3 regions of the Halofilum ochraceum genome follow, and region 2 is predicted to be linked to each of the others. Evidence: riboswitches for the same ligand, from Rfam matches in the RefSeq annotation. Region 2 holds a riboswitch; each other region holds the start of a gene.
The links. A riboswitch is a leader RNA that binds a small molecule or an ion and turns the genes downstream of it on or off. The one in region 2 is predicted to bind cobalamin.
Positions count from the first base shown of each region.

Region 1 (10,570 bases), on a different contig from region 2:
AGTTGAGGATGAAGTCGACCGTTTCCTTGTCGATATCCGCGAGCAGCTCATGGGCGACCTTGGCCATGCGGACCTCGGTATACCGCATGGCCGCGGCGGCGTCGCCGTCAATGGAACCGAAGTTGCCCTGCCCGTCCACGAGCGGATAGCGCATCGAGAAATCCTGCGCCATGCGCACGATCGCGTCGTAGACCGCCGAATCGCCATGCGGGTGATACTTACCGATGACGTCACCAACGATACGGGCGGATTTCTTGTAGGCCTTGTTCCAGTCGACGCCCAGTTCGTGCATCGCGAAAAGCACGCGCCGGTGCACCGGCTTGAGGCCATCGCGTGCATCCGGGAGCGCGCGGCCGACGATCACGCTCATCGCGTAATCGAGGTACGACTGGCGCATCTCTTCTTCGAGATTGACCGGGAAGATCTCGCGGGCGAACTCGGTCATGGGCGGTTGCCATCCTCGATGCGGGCGGAAGCGATCAAACCGCGCATTCTAGCACGGGAATCGCTGTAGTCCCCGGCGCCGACGGCACGTACCAACCCCCGATCCGGTCGGGGGCCGGCGCACTCGACGCGCGGAGCGGGAACGGCCATGCGGGCGCTGCCCGGCCCCTCGACCGAGAGGCACGCGCCAGTCCGCACGACCGCACCGGGGCGCATGGGCGGCGCCCGCCTCAGGCGACTTCCCGGTGGTCGAAGTGATGCACGTCCCGCTGCGGGAACGGGATCGTGATACCGGCTTCGTCGAGCGCCTTCTTGGCGGCCTTGCGAAGCTCGAAACTGGCCGGCCAGAAGTCGTCGCCCGTGGTCCAGAAGCGCATCCCGAGGTTGACCGAGGAATCCGCGAGTTCGCGGACCAGCACCTGCGGTTCCGCCGGCTCCGACAGCACCCGCGGGTCGTTGCGGATCACGCCGAGCAGGATCTCCTGAGCCCGGTCGATATCGTCGCGGTAGGAGATGCCGACCACGATGTCGTGCCGCCGATTCGGGTTACGTGAGTAATTGAGGATCCGCCCGCCCCAGATGCCCGAATTCGGCACCGAGACATACAGGCCGTCGTAGGTCGTGAATTCCGTCGAAAACAGTCCGACCTCCTCCACCGTGCCCTCGTTGCCATTGGCGTTGACGTAATCGCCGATCCGGAACGGCCGCAGCACGAGCAGCATGACGCCGGCGGCAATGTTGGCGAGCGTCCCCTGCAGCGCGAGCCCGACGGCCAGACCGGCGGCGCCGAGGGCCGCGAGGATGGATGCCGTCTGCACGCCGAACCGGCCCAGCACCATGACCAGCAGCGTGATCAGGATGAAATAGCGCGTGACGCCGGCCACGACACTGATCAGGGTCCGGTCCATATCCTTGAAGCGGCCCAGACCGCGGCGGACGGCGCGATGCGCCCAACCGGCGATACTCCAGCCGACGATGATCAGGACCAGGGCGCTGATCACGTTGATGGACAGATCCGTAATAATCGGGCCGAATTCGGCCCAGAGTTGTTCAGGCGACGTATTCATTGCTTCGACTCCCTCAGCATGACCGGTTCAGTCCCGGTCCATCTCCGGCGGCGGGCCGGATCGATTCATTGACGGGGGCCGCCGGCACGCAACGCGGGCAGCCCTGGCGATTGTTGTCAGCGGCCAATAGCCTCAGCGACTCTTCCAGCGCACCGAATACAGATCGAAACGGCGGTCATTCAGGTTCTGCACCGTGCCCTGGTTCCGGGCCGTGGTCAGCGCTTCGAGCCGCAGGTCGGCGATCGCCACCATCTCGGTATTCGGGGTCGTATCAGCGGCGATCCCGTCACGATCGAAACCGAAATCGCAGGGCGTCAGGATACAGCTCTGGGCGTACTGGATATCCAGGTTCTCGACCCCGGGCAGGTTCCCGCAGTTGCCCGATACCACGACGTAAGACTGGTTTTCGACCGCCCGCGCCTGGCAGCAGTAGCGCACGCGCAGGAAGCTCTGGCGCTCATCGGTGCAGGAGGGCACGAACAGGATCTGCGCCCCCTGGTTGGTCAGATGGCGCGCCATCTCCGGGAATTCCGCGTCGTAGCAGATCATCACGCCGATCACGCCGCAGTCGGTCATGATGCTGGTCACCTCCGAGCCCCCGGAGATGTTCCACCAGTAGCGCTCATTGGGCGTCGGGTGGATCTTCGACTGCTCGTGAATCGCGCCGTCGCGGAGAAAAACATAGCAGATGTTCTGCGTATCACCGGAGGGCAGCTTGGTCGGATGCGAGCCGCCGATGATATTCACGTTGTAGCGCACCGCGAGGTGCGACATGAATTCCTTGAAGCGCTCGGTGTAGCCGGTCAGGTAATCGATCGACTCGGCCGGACCCAACGGGTGTTCTTCCAGCGACAGCAGCTGCAGCGTGAACATTTCGGGGAAGGTGACGAAATCCGCGCCGTAGTCGGCCACGACATCGACGAAGTACTCGATGTACTGCTGGAACTGCTCGAACGAGTTCACTCTGCGCAGTTCGTACTGGACCGTCGCGACCCGGACGGCATCCGGCAGGCGCCCGCTGCCTTCGCCCTGCTCCTGGTCGTCGGTCTGCGGCACCTGCGGATTGCGCCAGACGAGGTGGGCGGCATGGCCGAGCGACGCGGTGTCGTCGGGGAGGTAATCGTGCAGGATGCCGATGAACTCGAACCCGTTGCGCAGCTGGAAAGACAGGACCGGATCGCGGATCTTCTTGTTCTGCACCTGCTCGACGTATTCCTCGGGGGTACCGACGCGACGGCGCCGTTTCGCCAGCCCCGGCAGGCGCCCACCGAAGACCACGCCCTTGAGGCGCAGGTACTGACACAGCTTCTTCCGCTCGTTGTACAGGCGCTGACCGATCCGCAGATTGCGGAACTCCGGATCGATGAAGACCTCCATGCCGTACAGCCAGTCGCCTTTCGGGTCATGGCGGGAGGCAAAACCGTGCCCCGTGATCTCGTCCCACCGATGCGGCGCCAGCGCCAGTGCCTCACGGGTCAGGAAGGTGGCGCAGTAGCCGACGATCTGCCCTTCGTACTCGGCCACGAACTGCCCATCCGGGAAGCTCGTGACCTGTCCGCGGATCATCGCCGGCGAATAGGCCTCTTCCTCCGAGTAGACCTTGCCCGACAGGCGCGCGATCTCCGCGGCGTCGGCAGGGCGCGCGTTGCGGATAACCAGCGAGGGACGCTGCTCTTTCTTCGTGGCCGCCATCGGGATCCGGAGCCCATTTGTCGCAAAAGAGCGCGCATTGTAGCGAAGCGGGACCGGATTGTCGGCCATGCGCGCGCTTTCGGTCGCCCATGGAATGCCGATGGACGGATCCGGCGCTGGTCGTGTGGCGTCGCGGTGTCACGCTAAGCTTCCATGCAGTATTGTTCGGCCTCAGAGCCATTGCGCTGTTGGCTGGCAAGGCGCGGGAGCGAAAGCGTGCTGCCGGCACGTTGAGCGAGCGCAACGCCGTCAGCCGGCAGCGCAATGGCTCCCTACGGGCGCGTGCCCGGGCCGCCGTGCCGGCGTTACTCGTCGGTCATGTGGTGGCGCCACACTCCCTCCTCGTGCCTTGTCACGACGACCCGGGCACGCGCTGAGACCGGACAATACTGCATGGAAACTTAGTAAACCCGCGCCATGTCTGCCCGCTTGCTGCTACCGACCCTCGCCCTGCTGGCGCTCGCGAGCCTCGTATTCGCCCTTATGGCGGGCGCGGTCGAGGTCCCCGCGGCCGCCGTGTGGAGCGCGCTGACCGGCCCGCCGGAGGACACGGCCACACGGATCGTCGCCGAACTGCGGCTTCCCCGGGCCCTGTCTGCGTTCGTCGTCGGTGGCCTGCTGGCGCTCGCTGGCGCGCTCATGCAGGTGCTGCTGCGTAACCCGCTGGCCGACCCGTACGTACTCGGCATCTCCGGCGGTGCCGCCGTGGCCGCGCTGGCGACGATGATGGCCGGCTTCGGCGCATTCTGGGTATCGGTCGACGCCTTCGCCGGGGCGCTCGTATCCATGCTGCTGGTATTCGCGCTGGCCCACGGGCGCGGCGGCTGGACACCGACCCGGCTGCTGCTGACCGGCGTGGTGCTGGCCGCGGGCTGGGGCGCGCTGATCAGTTTCATGCTCGCGGTCAGCCCCGAGCGCGATCTGCGCGGCATGCTGTTCTGGCTGATGGGCGATCTCGCGCATGCCGGGGCCCCGATCTGGAGCGCGCTGGCCCTGGCCGCGGGGCTGCTCGCGGCCATGGCGCTCGCCCGACCACTCAACCTGATGGCGCGTGGGGACCTGCAGGCGCGGGCGCTCGGGGTCTCGGTGGGACCGCTGCGCCTCGGGATCTACTTCATCGGCTCACTGCTGACCGCCGCGGCCGTCACCGTCGGCGGCACCATCGGCTTCGTCGGCCTCATCATCCCGCACGCGGTGCGCCTGATCGCCGGCGCCGACCACCGAACGCTGCTGCCGGCGGCCGTGCTCGCCGGCGGGACCCTGCTGGTGTTCGCGGACGCGCTGGCACGCATCGTGATCGCCCCCCAGCAGTTGCCGGTGGGCGTGTTGACGGCAATGATCGGGGTCCCGGTGTTCCTGTTCCTCCTGCACCGCGGTCCGCGCCGAGGGTTGCCATGAGCCTGCTCGCTACCGAAGACCTCGCCATCGAGATCGGGGGCAAGCGCATCGGCGGCGAGCTCGATCTCGCGTTCAGGCCGGGCGAGAGCTGGGCGGTACTCGGCGCGAACGGCGCCGGCAAGACCACCCTGCTCCACACGCTCGCCGGGCTGCGACCGCCCACGGAAGGCCGCGTGCTGCTCGACGGGCAGATGCTCGCCGGCATGCGGCGCCGTGCCATCGCCAATCGACTGGGCATTCTGCTGCAGGCAAGCGAGGACCCGTTCCCGGCCACGGTACTGGAGACCGCCCTGATCGGGCGCCACCCGCACATCGGCCCGTGGCGCCAGGAAGGCCCGGAAGACTATCGGCGGGCCCGTGAGGCCCTCATGGAAGTGGAGATGGACGCACTGGCCGACCGCCCGATCGACACGCTCTCCGGCGGCGAACGGCGGCGGCTCGCCCTGGCGACCCTGCTCACCCAGGACCCGTCGGTCTATCTGCTGGACGAACCGAGCAACCACCTGGATCTGCATCACCAGATCCGGCTGCTGGGCCACCTGCGCGGCCGCGCCCAGCGCGACGGCGGGACACTCGTTATGGCCCTGCACGACGTCAATCTCGCGGCCCGCTTCTGCGATCACGTCGTGTTGATCTTCCACGACGGCCAGGTCCGCCACGGCCCGGCCCCGGAACTGCTCCAGCCAGGCCATCTGACCTGCCTCTACCACCACCCCATCGAGGCGGTCGAGGTAGCCGGTCACCGGGCGTTCGTGCCGACCTGAAGTACCCCGCTCCACCGGGCCGCCTCCCCCATCGACCGGGCCCCGGGCGGACCGGGGCCGGCGCTTGACCCCCGATCCGCGAGTGCGTAATTTCCGCCGATTCGTTCCAGGTGACCCGGCTTTCAGGCTCGGGTTGAAACGGGAAGCCGGTGAGAGTCCGGCACTGCCCCCGCAACGGTAAACGGGTGGGGTCGCCAGAAAAGCCACTGCGCACGGCGCGGGAAGGCGGCGACCTCGGGTACGCGACACGTGCCACCCCGTGAGTCCGGAGACCGGCCTGGGATACGTACGGAACCCGCGGCGGGCGGGGCACCGGCGGCCGGTACTTCTGCCCTCCGCCAGCCTCTCCGCCGTCTGTCATCCCCGGGGAGGCTCACCGAATGTCCCGTTATCCGTGCATGGCGGCGGTCGCCGCGCTGGCCATCCTGTTCCCACCGACCGCCAGCGCGGCCCAACTCGTCGGTATCGTCTCCGACCGCTCCGCCCCTGCCATGGCGGCGGCCGCAGAGGCGTTCGACGACGCGCATCCGGGGCACGAACTGGTGCTGCGCACACCGGAGCAGCTGGCCGAGCGCACCGATGCCGCCGTGGCGCAGCTCTGGGCCGACGCGGACGCCGTGCTGTTCGGAGCGGTCTTCGGTGAAGCCGCCCCGCGCTTCGTACGGCTGCTCGATTCCAACCCTCCTCCCGCCACGGCGACCGTTTTCGCGGTCTCGAGCGACCGGCGCCTGACCACCGCCAGCCGGATCGACGGCGAGCGCCCACTGGCCAGGCTCGACGCGGCAACCCTCGACAAACTTACGTCCCAGCCCGACGCCGACGAAACGCTGACCGAGCATTTCACGGCCCTCGCCGACCCCCATGAAAAACAGGCCCATTGGCTTCGCGGCCGGCATTACTGGCAGGCCCGCGGGCGCGACAACCTGCGCGCCCTGATCGGCTGGCTGCTGGCCCCGCACACCGAAGGCATCGACCCGGCCGCACCGGGCGATCGCCCCGCCGTACGCTGGCTGCACGACGGCGACATGGTCGATCCGGATACCGCCGGATTCGATGACGAGGGTGGCGTCGTGGTCGTTCTGGACTACGACACCGGCGACCGCGTGGGCCATCGTGCGGTCCACGACACCCTCTGCGACAGAATTCGCGAGCGCGGCCTTCAGTGCGTATCGGTGCTCGCCCAGTGGGGTGAGACCAGCGTCGAAGCGCTTGATGATCTGCGCGAGCATCTCACCCCCGCACCGCTGGCCGGAATCGTGACGATTCAGGATTTTGTCGTGGGCGGCGGCGAGGGTCGCGAACAGGCGGTCGAGGCATTCCGCGATCTCGATGTACCCGTCCTCAAGGCCGTGCGCCTGACGGAGCGCACCGAGGCACAATGGCGCCTGTCGCCGGAGGGGCTCCCGTTCGAGAGCGTGCACTACCGGGTGGCCATGCCCGAGGTCCAGGGCCAGAGCCAGCCCAGCGTCATCGCTGCTGCGGAACCACCACGGATCGACGAACTGACCGGCGTGCGCCTGCGACTGGTTCACCCCATCGCCACCGAAATCGAAGCGGTCGCCGAGCGGCTGGACAACTGGCGCTCGCTCCGCACGACCGACAATGCCGACAAAAAACTGGGTGTGGTCTTCTATAACCACCCACCGGGGCGCCACAACATCGGCGCCGACAACCTCGACGTGGTCGATTCCCTGTACGACCTGCTGCATGAATTGAAGGACCGGGGCTATACCGTCGGTGAGCTGCCCGGCTCTCCCGAGGCCCTGCTCGATATGCTGCAGGAACGCGCCGTCAATCTGCCGGAGAATCGCAAGGCGCTCGATGCGATGAGCGAACGCGTACACACGGTGCCCGGAGATGAGTACCAGCAATGGTTCCGGACACTCCCCGAGGCCGTACAGCGCGAAATGACCGGCGGCCCGCTGGCACGGCTGATCCCGGAGGTCCGTGCCGCGCTCAACGCCGAGGCGATCGACATCGCGCGCGATCTGATCGAACGCACGCTTGGCGACACGGAGCACATGATCGAGGGCGTCGATCACGAGGCCAGGGAACGAGCGCTCGATCTGCTCGATCAGCTGCATGCCGCCTATGACGCCCTCGTCGACGGCAAGGACCGGCTCGACCGGATCGAGCGCCTCACCGCGGCGCTGCAGCGCACCGGCATCGAGGCGCTCGGCGGCTGGGGCGAGGCGCCCGGTTATGTCATGGCGCACGAAGGTGAACTGCTGCTGCCGGGGATCCGATTCGGCAATGTATTCGTCGGGCCGCAGCCTCCGCGGGGCTGGGAACTCGATGAAGAACTGCTGCACGCCAATACGACCTTCCCGCCACCGCATCAGTATCTGGCGTTCTACGAGTGGCTGCGCAACGATTTCAACGCGGACGCGCTGGTCCACTTCGGGCGCCACTCGACCTACGAGTTCCTGCCCGGCAACCGCGTCGGCATGCGGGCCGAGGACTATTCACGGCTCGCGCCGGGCAACCTGCCCGGCGTCTACCCCTATATCGTCGATGGCGTCGGAGAGGGCATCCAGGCAAAACGCCGCGGCCTCGCCGTCATCGTGGATCACCTGACACCGCCGCTGGCGACCACGCCACTCTACGATCGCCTGCTCGAACTCCGCCAGCTCGTCGAGAGCTACGAGTCCGCGGAGGGCGGCGAGCAGGACACACCGGCCCAGACACGGGCCCTCAAGGAAATCCGCCGCCTGATCGACGAGCTCGACATGAAGCAGGCACTGGCCAAGAGCATGCAGGATATCCTCGACAAGCGGGATATCGCTTTCGAGGACGTCGAGGGGCATCTGTTCGTGCACGAGGTCGGTCACTACCTGACCAAAATGCAGGAAGACTTCATGCCCCAGGGCCTGCATATCTTCGGACGTCCGTGGCAGGAAGACGCCATCGACACCATGATGGAATCGATCGGCGATTCGGCCAAGCCGGAAACACGCGAACAGCTCACCATCTCGCCGAAGCGCGAGATGGATGCCCTGTTCGCCGGGCTGGACGGTCGCTTCATCGCCCCCGGCAAGGGCAACGATCCCGTACGTTCGCCGGAAGTCCTGCCGACCGGCCGCAACTTCCACGCCCTCAATGGCAGCCTGCTCCCGACCCGGCTGGCCTGGAAGCTCGGCTCCGATATGGCGCGGCGCGCGCGCGAAGACACACCCCACAAGGGCAGCGAGGCGGTCGTACTCTGGGCCTCGGATACGGTGCGCGATGACGGCGCCGTGGTCGCCTTCGGTCTGAACATGCTCGGCATCAAACCGGTCTGGAACAGCCGCGGCATTCTCCAGGGCATCGAGCGCATGGAGTTGCCGGAAGACCGCGTCCGGCGCGATGTCCTGTTCACCACCTCCGGTCTGTTCCGTGACCTGTACCAGAATCTGCTGGTGTGGCTGGACCGGGCCGTCCTGCTCGCGCTGGACGCCTCGACCGAGACCATCCGCGAGCGACACCCGGACCTCCGCCCGGCGCTCGCGAACGCGCTTGAACCGCTCGGGGAGCTGCGCAATCCGGGCAGCGAACCCATTGAGACGAACCGCATCGCCCAGCACTGGATCGCCGCGGCGCGCAGCGCCGTCGACGACGGGACCGACCCGGCCGCCGCCGGTCGCGAGGCGGCCCTGCGGGTCTTCGGCGACGCCCCGGGTGGCTACGGCGCCGGCGTCAATCGCCTGACCGAGCGTTCCGGTGCCTGGGACAAGCGCGCCGAGATCGCGGACGCGTATATACAGCGTATGGGCCATGCCTATGGCGACGGCGTCAGCGGCCGGTCGGCCCATGCGGCATTCCGGCAGGCCCTGTACGGCGTCGAGCGCACCTATCTGGGCCGCGCGACCAATGTCTACGGGCTGCTCGATAACAACGACGCGTTCGACTACCTCGGTGGTCTCAACCTGGCGGTCGAGAGCGTCAGCGGTACCGCACCACGCAACCGCGTCGTCGACCACTCGGATCCGGACAATCCCAGCGTCGAAGCGCTGGAGAGTGCCGTGCTGGCCGAGCTGCAGGGACGTTACCTGAACCCCGCCTGGATCAAACCGCTGATGAGCCACGGCTATTCCGGTGCCCGCACGATGGGCTCGAAGTTCCTCGAAAATTTCTGGGGCTGGCAGGTCACCAACCCGGACATGATCACCGACGGCATGTGGCGAGAGATCAAGTCGGTCTATCTGGACGATCGCCATGACCTCGGCCTCGACAAGTTCCTGGAGGAAGGCCAGAGCGCCCACGTGAAGGCGAACATGCTCGCGGTGATGCTGGTCGCGATGCAGAAGGACTTCTGGAACGCCGACGCCGAAACGGCCGAACGGATCGCGCGCGACTTCGCCCGACTCGTCATCGACAACGGCCTCCCCGGCAGCGGCCACACGCGCCCGGACCATCCCATGCTCGACTGGATCGAACCGAAACTGACCGAGCAGCAGCGCAAGGCCATGCGGGAGATCCGCGCGGACGCGAAGGTCACGACACCGGAATCCGAGCAGGACCCGAGTTCCGTGCGCCAGATCGAGACGCGTGAACAGGCGCAAAAGAAGCAACAGAAACAACCGCCGCAGGAAGTCCAGGAAAAGCAGCCGCAGCAGCGCGACACCCAGGCCGACCAGCCCTGGGACTGGACCGTACTCAGCGCCGCTCTCATCGGCCTCCTGTTCCTCACTGGCGGACTGGCGGCCGGGCTCAGGGGCGGGACGGTTCGCTGACATCAGGACTGCTTTAAGAACCACGAATGAACACGAATGAACACGAATGGGCTCCTGGGATAGCTGCTGTTTCGGGAGCTTCGCTGATCCTCCTCGGAGCACGATCGGATATCGGAACCACAGATGGACACAGATAAAAGGACGTCGATCTAATGAGCAACTGGATCGGAACTGGCAAATCAGCACTCATCCACTCCTATCGCCACAATTCCGGTTTTGACTTTTATCTGTGTCCATCTGTGTCTATCCGTGGTTCTTCATTCGCATCTCCGCTTCCGCGCGGCCACAGCGAAGCTCCCGAGTGATCGACTCACCCAGGAGCCCATTCGTGTTCATTCGTGTTCATTCGTGGTTCCAGAATTTTTAAGCCCTTATAGCCCTTGATTAACCGAACCGGGAGAACCCCATGTTCGACTCCGCTTTGATTCCGCTGGCGCACGAGTTCGTGCGCTGGTTGCTTGTACCCACGATCGGCCTGCTGCTGGCGCTGGTC
Region 1 is NZ_LVEG02000001.1:407,133-417,702, reverse strand. It holds gene gyrA (DNA gyrase subunit A) at 1-445, opposite strand, end outside; gene A0W70_RS01895 (mechanosensitive ion channel family protein) at 675-1,511, opposite strand; gene A0W70_RS01890 (GNAT family N-acetyltransferase) at 1,644-3,203, opposite strand; gene A0W70_RS01885 (FecCD family ABC transporter permease) at 3,621-4,601, shown strand; gene A0W70_RS01880 (ABC transporter ATP-binding protein) at 4,598-5,365, shown strand; cobalamin riboswitch at 5,457-5,660, shown strand; gene A0W70_RS01875 (cobaltochelatase subunit CobN) at 5,746-10,077, shown strand; gene A0W70_RS01870 (MotA/TolQ/ExbB proton channel family protein) at 10,484-10,570, shown strand, end outside.
Region 1: linked by a shared signal. The riboswitch ahead of A0W70_RS01875 (cobaltochelatase subunit CobN) and the one ahead of A0W70_RS11360 (glycine cleavage T C-terminal barrel domain-containing protein) in region 2 are both predicted to bind cobalamin.

Region 2 (10,570 bases):
GGCGCCGACGTCGTGATCCACTGCCGCCGGTCCCGCGAGGCGGCCGATGAACTCGCGGCGGCGCTCGACGCCGAACGTCCCGGCTCCGCGGCCGTGGTGACCGGTGACCTGCTCGATCCCGATGCCTGCGAACAGGTGGTCGAGGCGGCCCGGGCCACGCATGGGCGTCTGGACATCGTCGTGAACAACGCCTCGACTTTTTATCCGACCCCGGTGGGCACGATCACCGCCGCCGCGTTCGATGATCTGATCGGCAGCAACCTGCGCGCGCCCACCTTCGTCGCACAGGCCGCCGCACCGGCGCTGCGCGAGACGGGCGGCTGCATCGTCAATATGGCCGATATCCATGGTCAGCGGCCCCTGGCCGACCACCCCGTCTACTGCGCGGCGAAGGCGGGGCTGATCATGCTGACGCGGACACTGGCGCGGGACCTTGCCCCCGAGGTCCGGGTCAACGCGATCGCGCCGGGGTCCATCCTGTGGCCGGAAGGCCCCGGGGGCGACGATCCCGGGACCCGCGCAGCCGTGCTCGCGGCGACCCCGCTCGCCCGCCAGGGCGATCCCGATGATATCGCCGCCGCCCTGCGTTACCTCGTCGGCGACGCGCCCTTCGTAACCGGCCAGATCCTCGCGGTCGATGGCGGCCGCGGCCTGTGAGCCGGATCCGCGCATACCGGGCAGTTGACGCACCGGCACTCGCGCGGATGTTCCGCGCCGCGATCCACTCGACGGCGGCGGGCATCTACCGGCCCGAGGCCCTTGCCGCGTGGGCCACGGCCGCCGACGAGGAAACCGCATTCGGCGCTCGGTTCGCCCGCGGCGTCACGCGGGTGGCGGAACGCGCCGACCGGACACCGGTCGCCTTCGGTCAGCTGGACCCCGAGGACCGGATCGCGATGCTCTACACCGACCCGGATTCCGGCCGGCACGGCTGGGCGTCCGCGATCTGCGATGAACTCGAAGCGAGTGCGCGGCGCGCCGGTACCACTTGCCTGTACACGGAGGCGAGCCGCGCGGCCAGGGCGTTTTTCGAGGCGCGTGGATTCGAATCGACGGGTGTCGAACGGGTCGAGCGCGACGGCGTCGTCATCGAGCGCTATCGGATGCGCCTCATCCTCTGAGGGGGCTGGCCGCCGCTACCGGCCCACCTCGGGCGGCACCAGGCCGTCAGGCGCGACCGGCTGGAGGTCATCGGCACCGATGCCGTCGAAACGGGCCCATTGGGCCGTCAGTGGGTCGCCATGGACGGGATGTTCCAGATCGCCGGCGAGTTCCGCCAGCGGGGCGAGGACAAACGCGACGCGGTCGATCTCCGGGCGGGGCAGCACCAGCTTGCCTTCGCGCAGGATCCTTGAACCGAACAGGAGCAGATCGAGATCGAGCGTTCGCGGCGAGAATTTCGGCTGGCTGCGATCGCGCCCGAACGCGTCCTCGATGCCGTGCAGCGCCGCGTAGACGTCGAGCACGGGTTCATCGCTGTCGAACGCGGCGACACAGTTGTAGAAATCTTCGCCCTCGAAGCCCACCGCCGGGCACTCGTAGATCGTGGATACCGCCAGCGGGCCGAAGCGTTCGCGCAGGGCGCGCAGGCCACCGGGCAGATTGCGCTCGCGGTCCACGTTGGTGCCGACGGAGATGTAGACGCGCTCGATCACCAGGTCAGCCCCGCTCGCCACGCTCGATGACGACGCCGACATCCCGAGCGCCACGGATCGCGCCCGGTTTGGAGACGGTCACCTTGACCCAGGACACGCCGAACTCCCCACGCACGATGCCCGCGATCTCCTCGGCGAGGGTCTCGACCAGCTGGTAGGAACTCGCACTGACGAAGTCGATCAGCCGCTTGGAGATGCTCTTGTAGTCGAGCGCGTCCTCGATCGAATCGCTCGCGGCGGCGCGCGCGATGTCGGCGGCCATCTCGAGATCGATGTTCACGACCTGGCGGGTCGTTCGCTCCCACTCGAATATGCCGATGATGGTCTCGACCCGCAGGTCGCGCAGGAATACCGTACCCATGTGCCCCCCTTCGCAGCGCGCGTAACTATACTGCCCCGGACGGGCTGCAGGCCAGCCTGGGGCGCCGATTCCGGCAACCCCGCGGGCCGCCGATCCGGAATGCCGTTCGAACGCGCATCCGCCACCGATTCAGCCGGATTCGAAATGGCGCTACCCCTTGTCGCAGGGCGGCCAATCGGCTATATTGCGCGGCTTCGCGTCAAACGGACCGAACGGAGTTTCCGATGTCCCGCGTCTGTCAGGTTACGGGCAAGCGGCCGATCACCGGCCACCATGTGTCCCATTCGAATATCAAGACCAAGCGCCGGTTCCTGCCGAACCTGCACAAGCATCGCTTCTGGGTCGAGAGCGAGCAGCGTTACGTGACGCTCCGTCTGTCCCCGAAGGGCATGCGCATCATCGACAAGAAGGGTATCGATACCGTTCTGGCCGATCTGCGCAGCCGCGGCGAGAAGGTCTGAGGAGGCCATCATGCGCGAAAAAATCAAACTGGTGTCGAGCGCCGGGACCGGCCACTTCTACACGACGACCAAGAACAAGCGGAACATGCCGGACAAGATGTCGATCAAGAAGTTCGACCCGGTGGTTCGCAAGCACGTTACCTACAAGGAGACGAAGCTCAAGTAAGCTTCGCCTCCCGTCCGCCTGCGCGGACAGCGATCAAAAAAACCCGGCCTTGTGCCGGGTTTTTTGTGGATATGTGTCACGACCGCTGGTCCGCGGCCCGGTCGCAATACCGAACGACCTTCGGATCGGTGACGCCGTGCAGATAAGGGTTCTCGCCAAGGCGCGAAGGGCGCCAAGGTACGCGAAGGAAGACAGTGGCGGGAAATGGCGAGTAATCGGATTCCGTGTCCGCAAACGGGCGGAAACGAAGGGCACGCAGCCGTGAAGCGAGTGTAGGTCGGACTTCCAGTCCGACACGCCGAAGCCTCCGATCTGTCGGACTGGAAGTCCGACCTACGGCCGATACGGTTCTCTTCGCATGACTCCGAATTTCCTTCGCGCCCCTTGGCGCCCTTAGCGCCTTGGCGAGAACCCTACTGGCACTGAGCCGACAAACGACAAAAGCCGGTGGCCGCCCGCAAGCGGACGGCCACCGGTGTTTTACCCCATCAATAGGCGTATTCGCGGCCTTCGGCCCGGGCGCGTTCGCGGGCGCTCGGGTTCACGGACTCGCGGAAGGGCATCTCGGCGACTACCGCCGGGACCGGATGCCCCGGCATCGGCTGGTACTCCTCGGGCAGCCAAGCGACAAACTCCGTGCCCAGCGCCGCCGATTCGACCGGAACATACGCCATCCCGATATTCGTATTCAGCTCCGGCGAGTACCAGGGCGAGGTGATCCAGCCGCAGGGCTCGCTGTCGGCGTCATGCCCGACCAGCCAGAAATCCGGTGCGTAGTCCTCGATCGGCTTGCCCTCGATCTTCAGCCCCACGAGCTGGTGCGTGAACGGCGGGTTGCCGTTATTCACCTTCTCGCGCGTGGCTTCCAGCGCCTGCTTGCCGATGTAATCCGCCTCCTTGGTCTTCGGCACCATGTGACCGAGATTGCACTGAAAGGGATTGGTCTCGTGATCGAGATCCTGGCCGTAGGACAGGATACCGGCCGCGATCCGACGATGATGGGCCGGCGCGATCACCATCAGGTTGTGCTTCTCACCGGCGGCGCGGATCGCGTTCCAGACCGCCTCGGCATTGAGCGTGGAGTCATAGGCGTAGACCTCATACCCCTTCTCGCCGGAGAACCCGGTCTGCGAGATGATCACGTCCACCCCGTCGATCTGTGCCGCCATGAGCCCGTAATACGGCACTTCGCGCACACCCTCGCCGACCAGATCGGCCATCAGGTCCTCGGACTTGGGGCCTTGGATCTGCAGCGGCGCGACGTCGATCTCCTCAATCGTGACGTCGTAGCGCGCGCCGACGTTGATGCCCTTGAACCAATACGCGAGATCGGAGTCGCTGATCGTGAACCAGAACTCGTCCTGCGAGAGCCGGAGCATGACCGGATCATTGAGGACATGGCCCTCCTCGTCGCAGAGGATGACGTAGCGCCCCTTCATCGAAGGCACACGGGTCATATCCCGCGTACAGACATAGTTGCAGAAGGCCTCGGCATCGGGGCCTTTCACGCGAATGGGACGCTCCACCGCGACGTTCCAGAGCGTGACGTCGTTGACGAGCGCGCGGTACTCGACCATGGCGCCGCCGTCTTCCGGACGGACGTAGCCACGCGGGTGATACATGCGGTTGTAGACCGTCGCGCGCCAGCAACCCGCCTCGACGGAAAGGTGCCAGTAGGCGGACTTGCGCACGCGGTTGGAGATCAGCATGCGGATACCGGGATCGCCGGTCTGGCGCAGGTTGATCGGGACATTGCGATCGCTCTGGTCGATCGAATGCTGGTAATTGACGTTGGACTGACTGGACATGATGCAGGACTCCTCGCCCGTTGCCTGTGACCCGGATGCGGGCTGCGGGAGAGAAGGGTCGAACAGCGCAGTGTTGCGAATGACGGACCTACCGGTCTACCGGATCAACGGGCTGGAGTCCCGTTGCGCCGCCGGCCGAGCCGATTGCCATTGCACGCTGCGCAGACGCCGCCGGGACACCCCGCCCGCTCGGACTTGCACTGCCGGATACCCGCCTGGGCACCCCTGATCGATGGCAGGTTTCCTGGCTCGCGGGTCGTCGCTTTCCGTCCGCCTTCCCGGGGATATCCCAGTGGCACGTAGACGGGAAACTCACCGCATACAGTTGCGGGGGCAGCTCCGGCCGGGCCATATAGCCTTCCGGATTCCCTATTCCCGCGCCTTGACGCGGGCACCATCGACAATCAAACGGTACGCCGACCGGCGCCCGTGCCTGCGTTCCACGCACGACGCCGCATTTATCGCCTGCGACATCGCCTCATAACCGTGCGACCAGCACTGTCATCGAAAGTTCACGCCGGTGTCATCGACGCTTCAAGGGCGGCTGTTTCCCTGCGTCCCATGAACAGCACCGCCGACACCGTACTGCGGGAAGTCCTTTCGGAACCGGATGCCGTCGATGCATCAACCCGATCGACCGGAACGGCTGACAACACCGGCAGCGGCCGCGAGCGGGTACGCACCATCTGGCTGTCGGATCTCCATCTGGGCACGAAGGGCTGCCGTGCCGACGCCCTGATCGCGTTCCTCAAGCAGCACGACTGCGAAACCCTGTACCTCGTCGGGGACATCGTCGATGGATGGCGCCTGAAATCCCGGATCTACTGGCCGCAGTCGCACACCAACGTGATCCGCCGGGTCCTGACCAAGGCCAAACGCGGTGCCCGGGTCATTGTGGTGACGGGCAACCACGACGAGTTCCTGCGCCGGTACACCGACCTGGAACTGGGCAACATCTCGGTACGCGACGAGGTCGAGCACCGAACCGCTGACGGCCGCCGCCTATTGGTGATCCACGGCGATCAATACGACGGCGTCGTGCAGGCACATCGCTGGCTGGCCTTTCTCGGCGATCGGGGCTATGCCCTGCTGCTGGTGCTCAACCGCTGGTTCAACCGCTTCCGCGAGCGCTTCGGTTACGGCTACTGGTCGTTGTCCGCGCATGTGAAGCACAAGGTGAAGGGCGCGGTGAACTTCATCTTCGAATTCGAGAACGCGGTCGCCTGGGACTGCCGCCGGCGCGGCTTCGAGGGCGTGGTCTGCGGCCACATCCATCACGCCGAGATCCGGGAGGTCCAGGGGATCACCTACCACAACTGCGGTGACTGGGTGGAATCATGCACGGCCCTGGTCGAGCATTTCGACGGCCGTATCGAGGTCCGCCAATGGCTGCAGGTCGACCACGCGACGGAGCACGACGCCGGGGCCGTCAGCGGATGAGGTTCAGTATCATCACCGACGCGTGGTATCCGCAGGTCAACGGTGTGGTCACGACGCTGGCCGCGGTCATCGAATGGCTGCGTGGCGAAGGCCACAGCGTCGACGTGATCGAGCCCGGCGACTTCCGCACGATTCCCTGCCCCGGTTACCCGGAGATCCGGCTCGCGCTCGGCACCCGGGCGTTGCGGCGCCGCCTCGACCGATTCGCCCCGGAGCGCGTGCATGTCGTCACCGAGGGCCCGCTGGGCCACGCGGCCATACGCCACCTGCGCCGCAGGGGCTGGCGGCACACGACGTCATTCCATACCCGCTTCCCCGAATACGTCCAGGCGCGCCTGCCGTTCATCCCCCTCTCCTGGGGATATGCGCTGCTGCGCCGCTTCCACCGCGACGCCGCGGCCACGCTGGTGCCCACCGCGGGCATGGCGCGCGAACTCTCTGGCCGCGGTTTCGGCCACCTGGTCGTCTGGAATCGCGGTGTCGATACGCGTGTATTTTCCCCGGACGCCGCGTTCGAGACGGATCTCAAGAGGCCAATTCACCTGTTCGTGGGGCGCGTCTCGCGCGAGAAAAACATCGAGGCATTCCTCGCCATGGATACCCCGGGCACCAAGGTGGTCGTTGGCGACGGTCCGGACCGCGAGCGCCTGCAAAACACCTGGCCGGATGCGGTATTCCCCGGCTACTGCCACGGCCGTGATCTGGCGGCGTGGTTCGCCAGTGCCGATGTATTCGTCTTTCCGTCGCGCACGGATACCTATGGCGTGGTGATGCTGGAAGCGATGGCGTGTGGCACCCCCGTCGCCGCCTACCCGGTGACCGGACCGATCGACGTGGTGCAGCAGCGCGTTACCGGTTACCTGGACGAGGATCTGGCCCGCGCGGCGCGCAACTGCCTCGACCTCGATGAAGCGGACTGTATCGCCCAGGCACGAGCGAACGACTGGCGGGCTACGGCGCGGTTCTTCCTCGAACACACCGTGCCGGTCAAAGACGCGCTTACTCCCGGCGTGACGGGTGCGCCTGCCGACATCTGAACGCTGGAATCCTGCCGAGCGAACATCGGTTCTCGCCAAGACGCCAAGCGCGCCAAGGGACGCAAAGGAATCGACAAATCAGTAGGAGCGAGCTTGCTCGCGATGGTGCCCGCAGTGCGCCCAAGGGTTCAGATGAGTCGGCTGAAACCACGATGGTCACCGATGATCAATTTTGCAGTCAGCTGCCGTGCGGGCACTATCGCGAGCAAGCTCGCTCCTACAGACTCGCTGCCGTATTGCGCAGTGGCGGTTCTTTGCGTCCCTTGGTGCGCTTGGCGTCTTGGCGAGAACCGATTTTCCTTCCCATCCGCCAAAGCGCATCCATCCGGGGGATCAGTCCGTCTTGAGACGATAGCCGCGCAGGTGCGAGGCGAAGTCCTCCAGCGCCTGGATGCCGGTCTGTTCGGCGCTCGCGCACCAGGCCTGCAGCGACTGAACCAGCTGCTCCTGGGTCACGCGCTTCGAGGCGAACAGCTCCTGTAGACGGCGGCGGTATTCGTACACCGTGTGCAGGCGCTCGTTGGCGCGCAGCGCGCGGTCACGCCGTGCCTTCGCCTGCGCGTCCATCCGTGACTCGTCACGGATCAGGGCACCCTTGGCGCGTTTGAGCAGCGCACGGGTCCCGCCGTCCACGCGCTCGAGTTCGGCCTTCAGGACCGGCAGCGTCACGCTCCGGGCGTACGTCCGCATGACGTGCATGCGCGCGATCACGACGGCTTTGACGGTCTCGAAATCGACCGTCGTCTTGGCGGGATCGACCGTGGGGCTGGGCGCGACCCGCTTGATCTTCGCCAAGCCGAGTGCGGACAGGATTCGCAGATAGAACCAGCCGACGTCGAACTCGTACCAGCGCTGCGAGAACTTCGCCGAACTCGGGAACGCGTGGTGGTTGTTGTGCATCTCCTCGCCGCCGATCAGGAGCCCGAGGGGCGAGAGGTTAGTGGAGCCGTCGGCCGATTCGAAGTTGCGGTAACCGAGGTAATGACCCAGCCCGTTGATGACGCCCGCCGCCCAGAGCGGAATCCACATCATCTGGATCGCCCAGACGGTCATGCCGAGCACGCCGAACAGCGTGAGCGCGAGCAGGCCCATCAGTACGATGCCGCCGATCTCGAAACGCGCGTATACGTTGCGCTCCATCCAGTCGTCGGGCGTGCCGTGTCCGTACTTTTCCAGAGTCTCCTGGTCCTTCGCCTCTTCGCGATACAGCTCGGCACCTTCCAGCAGGACTTTCCAGATACCGGCCTGATGGGGGCTGTGCGGATCCGCTTCGGTCTCCGTGTGCGCGTGATGCTTGCGGTGGATCGCCACCCACTCGATGGTCCGCATGCCCGTGGTCAGCCACAGCCAGAAACGGAAGAAATGGGACACGACCGGGTGCAGATCGACCGAGCGATGAGCCTGGCAGCGATGCAGGTAGATCGTCACCGCGACAATGGTGATATGGGTCAAAACCAGCACGACCGCCACGTAGCCCGCGATGGACAGGTCGAGCAGTCCGGACTCCAGAAGGCGCAGTAATTGATTCATCGATACCTCACGGATGAAAGCAGGGTTCCATCGGGCAGCAAGCCATACGGGATTCGGGGCGTGGGCCGCGCAGTCCCCCCCGCGCAGAGCCGGGCGGCATAATACCATGGAGGCGGGAACCGCTCACGATGCCGGCCACCGGCGCTTGCCGCCGCGACCCCGGAACGTCTATCGTCGCGGACCTGCCGCGTGGCGCCGTTGGACCGAGGATGCCGGACACCACACCACTGATTGACGCCACCGGGCTGTGCCGCGACTACGGGGCATTGCGCGCGGTGGATGCCGTCGATCTGCGGCTCGAGCGCGGGGAGATCGTCGGCCTGCTGGGGCAGAACGGTGCCGGCAAGACCTCGACCATGGACATGCTCTGCGGTGTGCTGGCGCCCACCGCCGGTGCCATCGCGATCGATGGCGTCGATCTGCTCGAATCCCCCCGCACCGCCAAACGCGCACTCGGTTATCTGCCGGAACAGCCGCCGTTATACCCGGACATGAGCGTGCGCGGATATCTCGCCTTTGCCGCCGCACTGCATGGCGTGCCGCGCGCGGGACGCGACGATGCGGCCGACCGGGCGATGTCCCTGTGCGGCCTCACGGAGGTCGCCCATCGCCCGATCGGGAATCTGTCCAAGGGCTACCGCCAGCGGGTGGGGATTGCCCAGGCGATCGTCCATGACCCGGCGGCCATCGTGCTGGACGAACCCACGGTCGGACTCGATCCGATCCAGATCCGCGCCATCCGCGGCCTGATCGCCGATCTCGGCCGGGAGCACGGGATCATCCTCTCGACCCACATCCTGCCGGAGGTCCAGGCGCTGTGCTCGCGGGTCGCGATCATGCATCAGGGCCGCATTCTGCATGGTGGTCCCATGAGCGCATTCACTGACGATTCGGCCATCGAACGGATCACGGTTACCCTGCGCCGCGCCCCGAGAGACGGCGACCTGCGCGCGATCGACGGTGTGACCGGCGTCGAGCACCTCGCCCCGGGGCGCCTGCGGCTGACGCTCGATCCGAAGCGCGACGCACCGGAGCGGTTCGCCGAGACCGCCGTCCATGCCGAATGGGGGCTGCTCGAGATGACGGCGGACCGGGCTTCGCTGGAGCAGTTGTTCGTCGAGCTCACGAGCACGGACATGGCGGAGGTGAACGCATGACGATTCTCACCATCGCCGGCCGTGAACTCGCCGGGCTGTTCCGCTCGCCGACCGCGTGGGTCGTCCTGGCGGCCGCGCAGCTGGTCACCGGTTTCATCTTCCTGCTCCACCTCGAGAGCTATCTCCAGGTGCAGCCGAAGCTGATCGAGTCCGGTGCCGGACCGGGCGTGACCGCCTTTCTGGTGCCACGCCTGTACGGGGCGGCGGCGATGATCCACGTGTTCGCCATCCCTCTGCTGACCATGCAGTTGATCGCCGGCGAACGCCGTCAGGGCACACTGCCGCTGCTGTTGGGCGCACCGGTATCGACGCTGGAAATCATCACCGGCAAATTCCTCGGCCTGCTCGGGATGCTGCTGGCCATGGTGGCCCTGACCGCGCTGATGCCCCTCTCGCTGACCCTGTTCACGGATCTGGACGGTGGGGCGCTGGCACTGGCGATCACGGGACATTTCCTCTTTGTCGCCGGCGCCGGCGCCCTCGGGCTGTGGCTCTCGACTCTCACGCGCGAACCGACCATCGCGGCAACCGCGACACTCGGGATCCTGCTGGCCCTGCTGCTGCTCGGCGAATGGGGTCGCACACTCGGCCCCCCGTGGTCCGCACTGCTTGGCTGGCCCGCGCCGGCGACCCATCTGGACCCGTTCCTGACCGGGTTGCTCGACAGCGCCGCGGCCGTCTTCTTCGTCCTCTTCGCCGGGCTGTTCGTGACCCTCGCGGTCCGCCGGCTCGACAACGATCGCCTGCAGCGCTGAGCCGGAGTATCGATGCGCCTGGACCACCGCAACCGCCGCCGCCTGCGTCTGCAGAACCTGCTGTTCGTGGTGCTGGTATTGGCGTTCGTCGGCATCCTCGCCTGGCTGGCGCAGAGTTGGCGCTATACCGCCGACTGGACCCAGACCGCGCGCAATACGCTGACGACGAAGAGCCATGAGGTGATCGAACTGGTCGAAGG
Region 2 is NZ_LVEG02000011.1:54,364-64,933, reverse strand. It holds gene A0W70_RS11390 (pteridine reductase) at 1-657, shown strand, start outside; gene A0W70_RS11385 (GNAT family N-acetyltransferase) at 654-1,121, shown strand; gene folK (2-amino-4-hydroxy-6-hydroxymethyldihydropteridine diphosphokinase) at 1,137-1,676, opposite strand; gene folB (dihydroneopterin aldolase) at 1,660-2,016, opposite strand; gene rpmB (50S ribosomal protein L28) at 2,241-2,477, shown strand; gene rpmG (50S ribosomal protein L33) at 2,488-2,643, shown strand; gene A0W70_RS11360 (glycine cleavage T C-terminal barrel domain-containing protein) at 3,132-4,451, opposite strand; cobalamin riboswitch at 4,669-4,865, opposite strand; gene A0W70_RS11355 (UDP-2,3-diacylglucosamine diphosphatase) at 5,013-5,891, shown strand; gene A0W70_RS11350 (glycosyltransferase family 4 protein) at 5,888-6,928, shown strand; gene A0W70_RS11345 (DesA family fatty acid desaturase) at 7,262-8,458, opposite strand; gene A0W70_RS11340 (ABC transporter ATP-binding protein) at 8,668-9,615, shown strand; gene A0W70_RS11335 (ABC transporter permease) at 9,612-10,370, shown strand; gene A0W70_RS11330 (GldG family protein) at 10,383-10,570, shown strand, end outside.

Region 3 (10,570 bases), on a different contig from region 2:
TCGGTGCCTCGTGGGACTGGCGCCTGGTGATCGCCGGCGCCTCGCTGGCCGCGTTGGCCGGCGGGCTGCTCGTGCGCCTTGTACCGGAGGGCCCCAACCTGGCGCGCGGCGCGCCGGTTCGCTTCAGCGGCGTCCTCGATGCCTTCCGACAGCGTTATTTCCGTGCCTCGGCGCTGGGCTATTTCGGTCACATGTGGGAACTCTACGCCTTTTGGGCATTCGTGCCCGTCTGGATCGGCGCCCACGGCATGACCGGTGGCACGCTGTCGGGGACGGCCTTCGCGGTGATCGCCGCCGGTTTTCTCGGCTGCGCCGGTGGCGGTCTGCTGGTGCGCAGGCTGGGCGGCGGTCGCGTCGCGCTCGGCCAGCTCGGCCTGTCGACCACATGCTGCCTGGTCTCGCCGCTGTTGCTGTACGCGCCCACGCCCATCTTTGTCGCGTTCCTGCTCGTGTGGGGCGTGGCCGTCGTGGGGGACTCGCCGCAGTTCTCGGCGCTGACCGCTTATTTCGCGCCCCGCGCGGTGGTCGGCTCGGCACTCACGCTGGTGAACTCCATCGGCTTCGCGATCACCATCGCGAGTCTGAGCCTGCTCGAATGGCTGCAGCATGTCGCACCGCCGGCCTGGCTGCTCGTCCCACTGGCGTTGGGCCCCATGGTCGGCCTGCTTGCGGGGCGGCCGCTTCTCGCCAGGAACCCGGTACCCGAGTAGCCCAGGCCCGTTTTTCACGTCACCCGGCCGCGCCACCTGGAGCACGCGAGTCAGCCCTGCCAGTGCCCCTGAATGTGCGTGATCGGGCGGGGCGCCTGGTCCTCCTCGCCGGGAAAAAGGGAGCGGTACCAGTGCGCATCGAACACGAGTTCAAGCCGGTCGATGCGGCCATCGCGCACGTGCGCCCACTGGGCGACGTGGACGGCAAGCTTCTCGGACAGCTGGGTACCGACCACCAGGAAATGGGCGACGTCTTCTCCGGCCTCGAACCCCTTCTGGATCTCGATCCGCTGCACGATCGGCGTAACGAGCTGGAGATATTGCACGAGGGCGTCGGCCGAGTGGAACGTGCTGATCGGACCCGCGTACGTGAAGTCCTCGTCGGCGAGGCAGGCGCGGGCGGTCGCGTAATCGAACCGGGCGACCGCGTCGATATAGCGCTCGACGATTTCGCGGGAAGTCAGTGCGGTGGCGGACATCAAACGCTCCCTTGATCGCTGACCGACGCCTTGCACGTCTCGGCCGCGGCATTCATGCGATCAAGTATAGTCTGCCAGTGTCCACATTGGACGGGCTTATCGGCTGCACTCGCGCAACGGGCACCCAGGGAGAACGCTGACTCGACCCGCCCATCAGGCGGCACGAAAGGAAAAAAACCACACCGCGAGCGCCGACAGGGCGACAGTGAGGGGAGCGACCGGGTGTGCGCGGTCGACGTACGATCCCGGCGTAGCGCGGCAACAGACACCGGGAGTTCTTTAACCGGATCCCGGGGATCCATCGTCGCCGAGGCGGTCGTACAGGTCGGCGACGACGCGCTCGAGCCGGGCGACGCGCTGTTCCAGATCGCCCTGGTCCGCGCCCCTCACCGGCGCATCGTCTCCAGCGTTGACGCCGGCAGCGGTCGCTGCCTCCGGGGCCGGTTCCGCATGATCACTACCGAAGCGGTGCGTCCAGCGCGCTTCGCGCTTGCCTGGCTCGCGCGGCAGGCACTCCACCAGCGCGCCTTCTTCGCGCGCCGCCAGGGTCTGCAGCGTCGACTCAACGGCATCAATGCCCTCGACCGTGACCATACGCTGCGCACGGCTGCGCAGTTCGCCCGGCGTCTGCGGCCCGCGCAGGAACAACAGCGCGAGCACCGCGAGCTGCTCCGGCGGCGCATTCAGGGCGCTGCCCGGGCCGCGCCCGAGACGATGCTCGAACTTGCTCACCCGCCCACCATACGACGACGGCTGACGCACAAGGCCGCGTCGGGTCAGCCCGGTCACGGCCTCGCGCACGTCGGCCTCGGGGAGTGCCAGGACCGGATCGCGATTGCTCTTCTGGTTCGCGGCGGTGACCAGGCCATTGATCGACAGGGGATACTGGTCCGGCGTGGTCGCCTCCTTCTCCAGCAGACACCCCAGGACGCGGATTTCGACCGCAGTGAGATCCCGTTCCATCAATGCCGCCCCCGTTTTCGTGCCGCCGAACTGCGTCAGTATACGCTCGATCGCCTGCCGCTCACCGTCCGCCTTGAAGGGGGCCGTCTGGCCTATGCCCCTCGGCGGTGAACAACTCCCCGCGCTTCGGCGAGCGCGCGGCAAAGCAAGCGTGCCCTGCAGTCCCGGACCCACACCCGCTGCGCTTCAATTCACGAGAAGGAGATAGCGCGCGCAGCCCGTCTTCACGGGGTGCGGGGCCATCCAGATAAGGCCGCGGTGACGCAATACCGTCAGCGCACGCCCGAGGGCCTCGGGAGCGAGGCCGGTGCATCGGCGCAGATCGGCGTGCCCGATCCAGCCGGCCGTGCGAGGCCTGGCACGCAGCTTGTGGATGGCGAACAGTACGCTGAATTCGACCGTATCGAGGTCTTCGCGCTGCAGCAGCCAGTCGGTCACAGGATCATCGCCTGATTCGACGGCATCGAAGCCGACGGGACGGTCGCCGGCAGGCGTCGACGCGGGCATCACGGACACACCAGCGGCCCGCAGCGCCGCCTGGCCATCGGTTACGGATTGCGTGCGGGTGTGCGGGAATTCGGACATGGCTCCTCCAGATCGAACCGGCTCAAGGAGGAACCAACGCGTTGCGAGGACGGGAGAAGGGATTCGTGATGCCCGGTGAGGGCGAATCCTGCGTGCATCTCGGCCTCGGACCTTTGACGCGAAGGTTCCGGGCGGCCCCGCCAGAGGCGGGCCGATCCTGCGAGGTATTCGGGCTCGACGGAGGACTGCATCCCCGTCATACCGTTGCGCGACAGCCCCGGATTCTCACCGGTGTTCCCCTCGTGCGGCCCATATCCTGGGCGCGCGGTCAGGACGGTCTCAATATATAGCGGAAGCACCCAAGCGTAAAGCACTGGACCGGTCAGCCCCCACCCAGCGCGTCAGGCGACCACCGGCACGCCAATCAGCCAGGTATGCAGCCAGAGCACGAACGCGACGTAGATCGCGAGGCCGCCCACGACCACCACCGCGTCATTGACCGCCGTCGCAGGCAGGGCCGGCGCTGACGCCGGCCGCGATGAGCGCCGCTTGGCGGCGATACGATCCGCCACCGCCCAGGCAAGGAACGCTCCGAAAAGCGCGAGGTCCACTGCCCGACCGTTCATCAGCAGGTGCGCAAGCGCCCAGATCTTTACCGCCAGCAGCATGGGGTGTTTCGCGCGCGCGCTGATTCGCCCCGGCAAGTAGGTGGCCAGCAGCAGCGGGAACACCGGGAGGAGCAAAAGCATGCCTGCGTGGCGCAGCCAGCCGGGCGGCGAATACAGCGCGGTCGAGGCCCAGCGGAGATCGCCGTAGCCCTTGATCAGCAGCACAATTCCGACGATGGAGATCAGACCGTAGATCGCCTTCCACGGCACCGCACCCATGCGTCGCACCATGTCGTTGCGCCAATCCGGCACCACGATCGCGATCGAGTGAATACCAAAGAACAGGACGATCCCGACAACGAATTCGAGCATACTCGCCTCTCCCGCGACTCCCGGTGCCGGGCCATGGCGTCACCCGCCGACCCGGCGGTGTCATGGTACAGCAGTACATCGCTATGGGGCTCGAAGCTGGTGGGGAGATGGACGCGGTGCACTTGCGCGGCGATCCGGGCCGAAAAATAACCGGCAGCACGACCCGGTCCGCTTCAGCGGGTTTTCTGAGGCATAAGCCGTTTCACGCGTAGTAGACTCCGGGAGATTCGTTCGGAGGTGGCCTCCATGCTTGAACTGACCCGCCACCACACCGCCTTGCTGCAACAACGCATGGGCGAGCAGGGTATCGATCTCGCCATACTGGCGGATGAAGACACCATCGCCTACTTCGGCGGCTTCTGGGGCTACCTGGGCGTCGAGTACGGCCGCCCGACACTGATGCTGGTCCCGCGCGACGGTGCCCCCACGGTCATCACGCCGCTGATGGAATCCGAGATGGTCGCGGCCATGACGTGGGTCGAGGATGTGCGCGGCTGGGAGGATGGCGGCGAGAACCGCTGGGAGAACGTGCTGCGGGAACTGTTGCACGGCCACCGGCCTTCCGCCCGGCTGAGCTGGGAGCCCTGGCGTACGCCCCCCGAAGTCGAACTGGTCATCGACGAACGCTTCGACTGCGCCCGCATCGCCGATCTCGGACCGATGATCGGGCAGATGCGCATGATCAAGTCAGACAAGGAGATCGCGATCATGCGCCGGGCCGGTGAGGTCGCGACCGCGATGATGGGGGCCGTGCGCGCTGCCCTGGCGCCGGGCGTACCGGAACACGAGATCGCCCAGGCCGCCCTGACCGCGGGGACGCGCGCGGCCGCGGGATTCCTGACCGGGCGCGGTCATGAGGCCTTCGTGTCGCCGACCATTCACGGCCTGCCCATCCTTCAGAGCGGCCCGGACACCTCCATGGTTCACCGCCGCGCCACCGTGCGCGAACTGCAGGTCGGCGACCCGGTCTACCTGTGCTGCTGCAACCTCGTCCGCTTCAAGCAGTACCGGCTGGGATTCGACCGCGAATTCTTCGTCGGCGAGGTGACCGATGAGATGGCCCGCGCCTACGAGACGACCGTAGCGGCGCAGCAGGCTGCGCTGGCCGCCATGCGGCCCGGCGTGCCGGCAGAGGACGTCCACTTCGCCGCCGACGCCGTCTATCGCGAGGCCGGTTATGCGCCCGGCTACCGGACCGGCCGTGCAATCGGTATCTCGGCGCTGGAGGCGCCGGAGCTCAAACCGGGGGATCGCACGCCGCTTGCCAGCGGTATGACCTTCGCGGTCGACGGCGGTATCAGCGTGCCGGAGCGGTTCGGCACCCGTATCGGCGACTCGGTGGTCGTGACCGATGACGGTTTCGAGTACCTGACCGACTTCCCGCGTGACCTCTCCATCGTCAACGGCTGATTCGGCATGATTGAACCCGCGCCACTGACCGTCGCCGTCTTCCAGTGCCAGGCATGCGACGAGGACGCCACGGCCCGGCTCGACCGGCTGAACGCCGCGGCGCGCCAGGGCGCCGAGTGGGGTGCACGCCTGCTCGTCACGCCCGAGGTGTTCGTCTCCGGGTACGGCGGCATGCCGGATCGTATCCACGCGCGCGCCGAACCCGCCAACGGCCCCTCGGCACAACGCGCGGCGGCGATCGCCCGTGAACACGGCATCGCGATCGTGCTCGGGTATCCGGAGGCCGCAGACGGGATCGTGTACAACGCCGCCCTGTGCATCGGCCCCGACGGCGCCACGCTCGGCAATCACCGCAAGCTGGGACTGTCGGGCACCGACGAGCAGGCGACCTATGCGCGCGGCGACGCCGTGACCGTGTTCGAGCTCGAAGGCCACCGCATCGGCGTATTGATCTGCTATGACGTGGAGTTCCCCGAGCTGGCCCGCATGGGCACGCTGGCCGGCGCCACGACCTTCGCGGTCCCCACCGCGCTGGTCTCCCGCTGGCCGGTGGTCGCGCAGAAGATGATCCCCACGCGCGCGCTCGAGAACGGCGTCTTCATCGCGTACGCCAATTACACCGGCAGCGAAGACGGGCTCGAGTACCTGGGGGCGAGCTGCATCGTCGACCCGACGGGTGAAGATCGGACGCGCGCGCACCGGGAGGAAGCGGTGATCGTCGCCACCATCGAACCATCGGCGGTCGCCGCGGCGCGAGCGACACTGCCGTACCTTGCGGATCGGCTCACGCTGCCGCAGTCATGACCGAGGAATCCGGGCCTCGACTTGGGCTGCTTCGGGGCGGAACAGCAACGGTCGCTATGAATCCGGAACGTTCTATCTACCCCGAATAGCCTGACGGGATCGAAAGGCCGTCCGCGGATGTCCACTCATGCGTTTCAGCCGGCCCACTCCCTGGCCAGAATCTTGCAGGCATGGCCCCGTCACCACACATTACAAACGCAGCAGGGTGCGTGGACAGCCTCCTGGCTCAAATGGGCGCATGCGTTACGATAAAACCGGACATGGAGCCAACCCATGGGGTATACGATGCCAACCTTGTGCACCGATAACCCGAAGCCGAGGCGGAAGCCTATCCGCACGCCCGCTGCTACGCCGCGGACTCCTTGCGAACATTGCAGCGGTTCGTCTCGCCGCTGCAACGACGGACGCCTCTGATCCATGCCCGAGAACACAGTGCCCGCCAAGCAGGACGCGGACCCGCGGCTGGATGCGCTCCACCGGCTCCAGATCCTCGATACGGATTACGAGCCGCCCTTCGATCGCATCGTGCGCATGGTCGCCGACTTCTTCGACATGCCGAGCGTCGGCATCCATCTGCTGGATAATGACCGCCAGTGGGTCAAGGCATTCGAGGGCCAGCGATTCACCTGTCCCCGCGAGGACAGCGTCTGCCAGTTCACTCTCGCCCACGACGACCTGCTCGTGATCCCGGATCTGCGAACGGACGCACGCACGCGTCACCTCGGCATCGTCACCGGCCCGCCGCACGTGCGCTTCTACGCCGGCATGCCGTTGCGGACGCGCGAGGGCCACGCGGTCGGCACCCTGTGTCTGATCGCCAGCGAGCCGCGGGCCCGGCTCGACGCCGACGAGGAGCGCTGGCTGCGCGAATACGCCGAGCTCGTCATCGAGACCATGGAATTACGGGTCGACTATCATCGTTCCCAGCAGGAGCTGCGCACCGCCATCGAATTCGATGCCGTGACCGGCCTGCGCAACCGCGCCAGCATCATCCGGGAAGCGCAGGCACTGATCGACACCACCCCGGCGCCAGCCGGCGTCGCCGCGGTCAAGGTCCGGCTCGACCGCATGGAGCTCGTGCTGGGCGCGACCGGGCAATCCGGAATCGGCACCGTCCTGCGGACGGCGTCCGAGCGACTGGCCAGGATACTGGGCCCTGACGACATGCTCGCCCGCGGCGATGGCGACACCTTCATTATCGTTCGCGTTCGCCACATGCAGCATGATGATCCGCAACTCGAGCATTGGCTCGAGGCAACGGCCGAGCAGGCGCTCACCGTGCTGGCGGAGCCGATGGCCATCGATGGCGACCGGATCAACATCACCGCCTCGATCGGCCTCGCGGCATTCGCGGACGGCGTGCCGGCCCACTATGCCATCGATGCGGCATCGGCGGCCTCACTGGCCAGCGCCGACAACGGCGGCAATCGGGCGCAGCACTTCGCACCCGATGCATTCGGGGAATTCCGCGAGCGCGTGGGCGTGGAAGCGGATCTGCGCGAGGCCGTCACGCGCGGTGCATTCACCGTCTCCTGGCAACCCATTGTCGAGATGGCGGCAAATGCCCGGGTTATTGGCGCCGAGGCACTCGTGCGCTGGCCGCGCGGCGACAAGCACGCGGTAGGACCGGACCGTTTCATTCCCATCGCCGAGGAGACGGGCCTGATCCATAAACTGGGCCTCTGGGTGTTCGAGGCCGCGTGCAGCGATCTCGCCGCCTGGCGCCGCCAGGGTCACGACCTGTGGATTTCGGTCAACCTGTCACCGCTGCAGCTCGATGACCCACAACTGACCGAGCAGCTCAAACAGCGCACGCAAGCAGCCGGTGTCGATCCCTCGCGCATCAAGCTGGAGATCACCGAGAGCGCGCTGTCGACGCACATCAACGAGGTCGATTACGCGTTGCAGCGGCTGCGTGAGGCGGGATTCCAGCTGGCGCTGGACGACTTCGGCACGGGCCACTCCTCGCTGGCCCGGTTGATCCGCATGCCATTCAATACGCTCAAGGTCGATCGCGGCTTCGTCAACGATTGCCCGGACGGCCCGGGCGCCGCCGTGGTCACGTCCGTCAGCGCGCTGGCCCATGACCTGGGCATCGAGCTGGTCGCCGAGGGCGTCGAGCACGATGGTCACGAACGGTTCCTTCGCGAGCACGGCTACACGCTGGCCCAGGGCTATTACTACGCCCGCCCGATGTCCGCCGAGGCGCTCATCGAGCATATGGGCGCAACGGCTTGAACGGCGCCCATCAGGTATCAGCTCCCCGGTGTTGGCCTGGTCTCTCGTGAAACAGTGAGCGCTGCGGGGCAGTGGGCTGTCCGGGAAATCTTCGGTCGTGAGCGCGTGAGGCAGCAAGCAGCCGGTGAATGCTTTCTCGGACAGGCTCCTGGTGTCCTTTAACGCAAGTTCGTCGATCTTTCTCGGCGAGGCATCGTGGCGACTGGCAAGGCGCGCCGACGAGTCATAGCGCCTCGTATGGCGAGGAGGCGCAACGCCGCCAGGCGCCTCGAGGGCCGACGAAAAGACGACGAACTTGCGTTACAGGACACTAGTACAACGACAGATCAAGCCGTCTGGACAGATGCGCGAGGGCGGCCAGCGCGGCCGTGCTGTTGCCTTTGGGGCCAAGCGCCGGACCGAAGGCGGTGATGCTCATGCGGTCGGGGACCACCGCGAGGATCGCGCCGGAGACACCGCTCTTCGCCGGTACGCCCACGTCGATCGCGAAGCGCCCGACGTCGTCATACAGCCCGCACATCGCCATCTGTGAAACCAGCACCCGGTTATCGGCACGCGCAAGCACGGTCTCTCCACTCACCGGATCCACGCCGCGGTTGGCCAGGAACAGCCCGATCCGGGCGAGGCGCACGGCGTCGAGCGAGATCGAGCATTGGCGGAAGTAGGTCTCTACCGCCTGCTGCGGATCGTCGAGCAGCCCGAAGTGGCGCAGGTAGTTCGCCAGTGCCCGGTTGCGGTACCCGGTCTCGACCTCGGAGTTGAAGACCTCGTCGTCCACCCTGAACTCGGCGCCATCACCGACCTCGCCCAGAAATGACTGCAGGCTGGCCACCTTCGCCACCGGATCGCCACCGGGCAGGAGACCGCTGACCAGGATCGCGCCCGCGTTGATGTAGGGGTTGCGCGGACGACCCTGCTCTTCCTCGAGGCGCACGATCGAGTGGAATGCGTCACCGCTCGGTTCGCACGCCATCTCGTCGAGCACTTCCGGCCCGTGCTCGCGCAGGACCAGCGCCAGGGAGAACACCTTGGAGACCGACTGGAAGGTGAATGGCACCCTGGCATCGCCGACCTCGTAACGCCCGCCGTCAACCGTCGCGATCGCGATGCCGACGTGCGACGGGTCGGACTTCGCCAGTTCAGGGATGTAGTGCGCGACCTCGCCCGCCCCGGCGGCGGCGCGGCCGACCTCGAGTGCTTCTTCGAGCAGTGCCTCGATGTCGGTGTCGTCGCTCACGCCGGTACCTCCCGCGGTCGAAGGCACGCGTTCATGCAGGTTACCCGGCCGCCGCAGCGACCGGGCCGCCGATTACTCACGCCACCAGATCTCGTGGTCCACCTCGTCGGACAACTCGGGGTAGTCCGCGCCATGGAACCGTGGTTCTTCGCCCCTGGAACGCTGTGTGAAGTAGTCCTTCGTGAGCTTCGCCACGGTGCCTGACAGGAACACGATCGCGACCAGGTTGATCGTCGCCATCAGGCCCATCGACGCGTCGGCCGTGTTGAACACGGTCGCCACGGTCTGTACCGACCCCCAGATGATCATCAGCAGGACCGCGCTGCGCAGCACTACGATGCCGGTCTTGCCCGCCAGGCCCAGATAGGTCATCGCGTTCTCGGCGTAGGAGTAATTGCCGACGATGGAGGTGAAGGCGAAGAACAGGATCGCGATGGCGACGAAGTAACTGCCGCCCGCCCCGATGTGGTCCTCGAGCGCCGCCTGGGTGAGCTCGGTGCCGGTGAGACCGCTGCCGGGCTCGAATACGCCCGAGAGCAGGATCAACAGCGCGGTCACGGTGCAGACCACGATGGTGTCGATGAACACACCCAGCGCCTGCACGAAGCCCTGTGCGGACGGATGGTGCGGCTGCGGCACGGCGCAGGCGGCGATGTTCGGCGCCGAGCCCATGCCGGCCTCGTTGGAGAACAGGCCGCGCTTGACGCCGTTGAGCATCGCGGCCGCGAGCCCGCCGGTGACGCCGCCGGCCGCCTCCTCAAGGCCCATTGCGCTGGCGACGATCCGGTACAGCATGTCGGGCACCTCGGTGATGTTCATCATCAGAACGATCAGACCGAGGAGCAGGTAGATGCCGGCCATTACCGGCACCACGTAGGACGCGAAGCGCGCGATCTGCGGGATACCACCGAAGATCACCACGCCCGCGAGGACGGCGATGACGACGCCCGTCGCGACCGGCGGGATGCCGAAGGCGCCGTCCACCGCCGAGGCGATGGAATTGGCCTGCACGGCGTTGAACACCAGCCCGAACGACAGGATCAGTGCGATGGAGAACAGCGCCGCCGCCCAGTTCTGCTTCAGGCCCTTGGCGATGTAGAACGCCGGACCGCCGCGATAGTCGCCGTCCGCGTTCCGGGTCTTGTACAACTGCGCCAGCGTGCTCTCGGCATAGGCGGTCGCCATGCCGACGAGCGCGACCAGCCACATCCAGAAGATGGCGCC
Region 3 is NZ_LVEG02000002.1:29,913-40,482, reverse strand. It holds gene A0W70_RS03510 (MFS transporter) at 1-710, shown strand, start outside; gene A0W70_RS03505 (nuclear transport factor 2 family protein) at 761-1,189, opposite strand; gene A0W70_RS03500 (YceH family protein) at 1,469-2,152, opposite strand; gene A0W70_RS03495 (hypothetical protein) at 2,339-2,737, opposite strand; cobalamin riboswitch at 2,880-3,025, opposite strand; gene A0W70_RS03490 (NnrU family protein) at 3,079-3,657, opposite strand; gene A0W70_RS03485 (M24 family metallopeptidase) at 3,904-5,067, shown strand; gene A0W70_RS03480 (carbon-nitrogen hydrolase family protein) at 5,074-5,871, shown strand; gene A0W70_RS03475 (putative bifunctional diguanylate cyclase/phosphodiesterase) at 6,289-8,109, shown strand; gene glsA (glutaminase A) at 8,420-9,346, opposite strand; gene A0W70_RS03465 (alanine/glycine:cation symporter family protein) at 9,419-10,570, opposite strand, start outside.
Region 3: linked by a shared signal. The riboswitch ahead of A0W70_RS03495 (hypothetical protein) and the one ahead of A0W70_RS11360 (glycine cleavage T C-terminal barrel domain-containing protein) in region 2 are both predicted to bind cobalamin.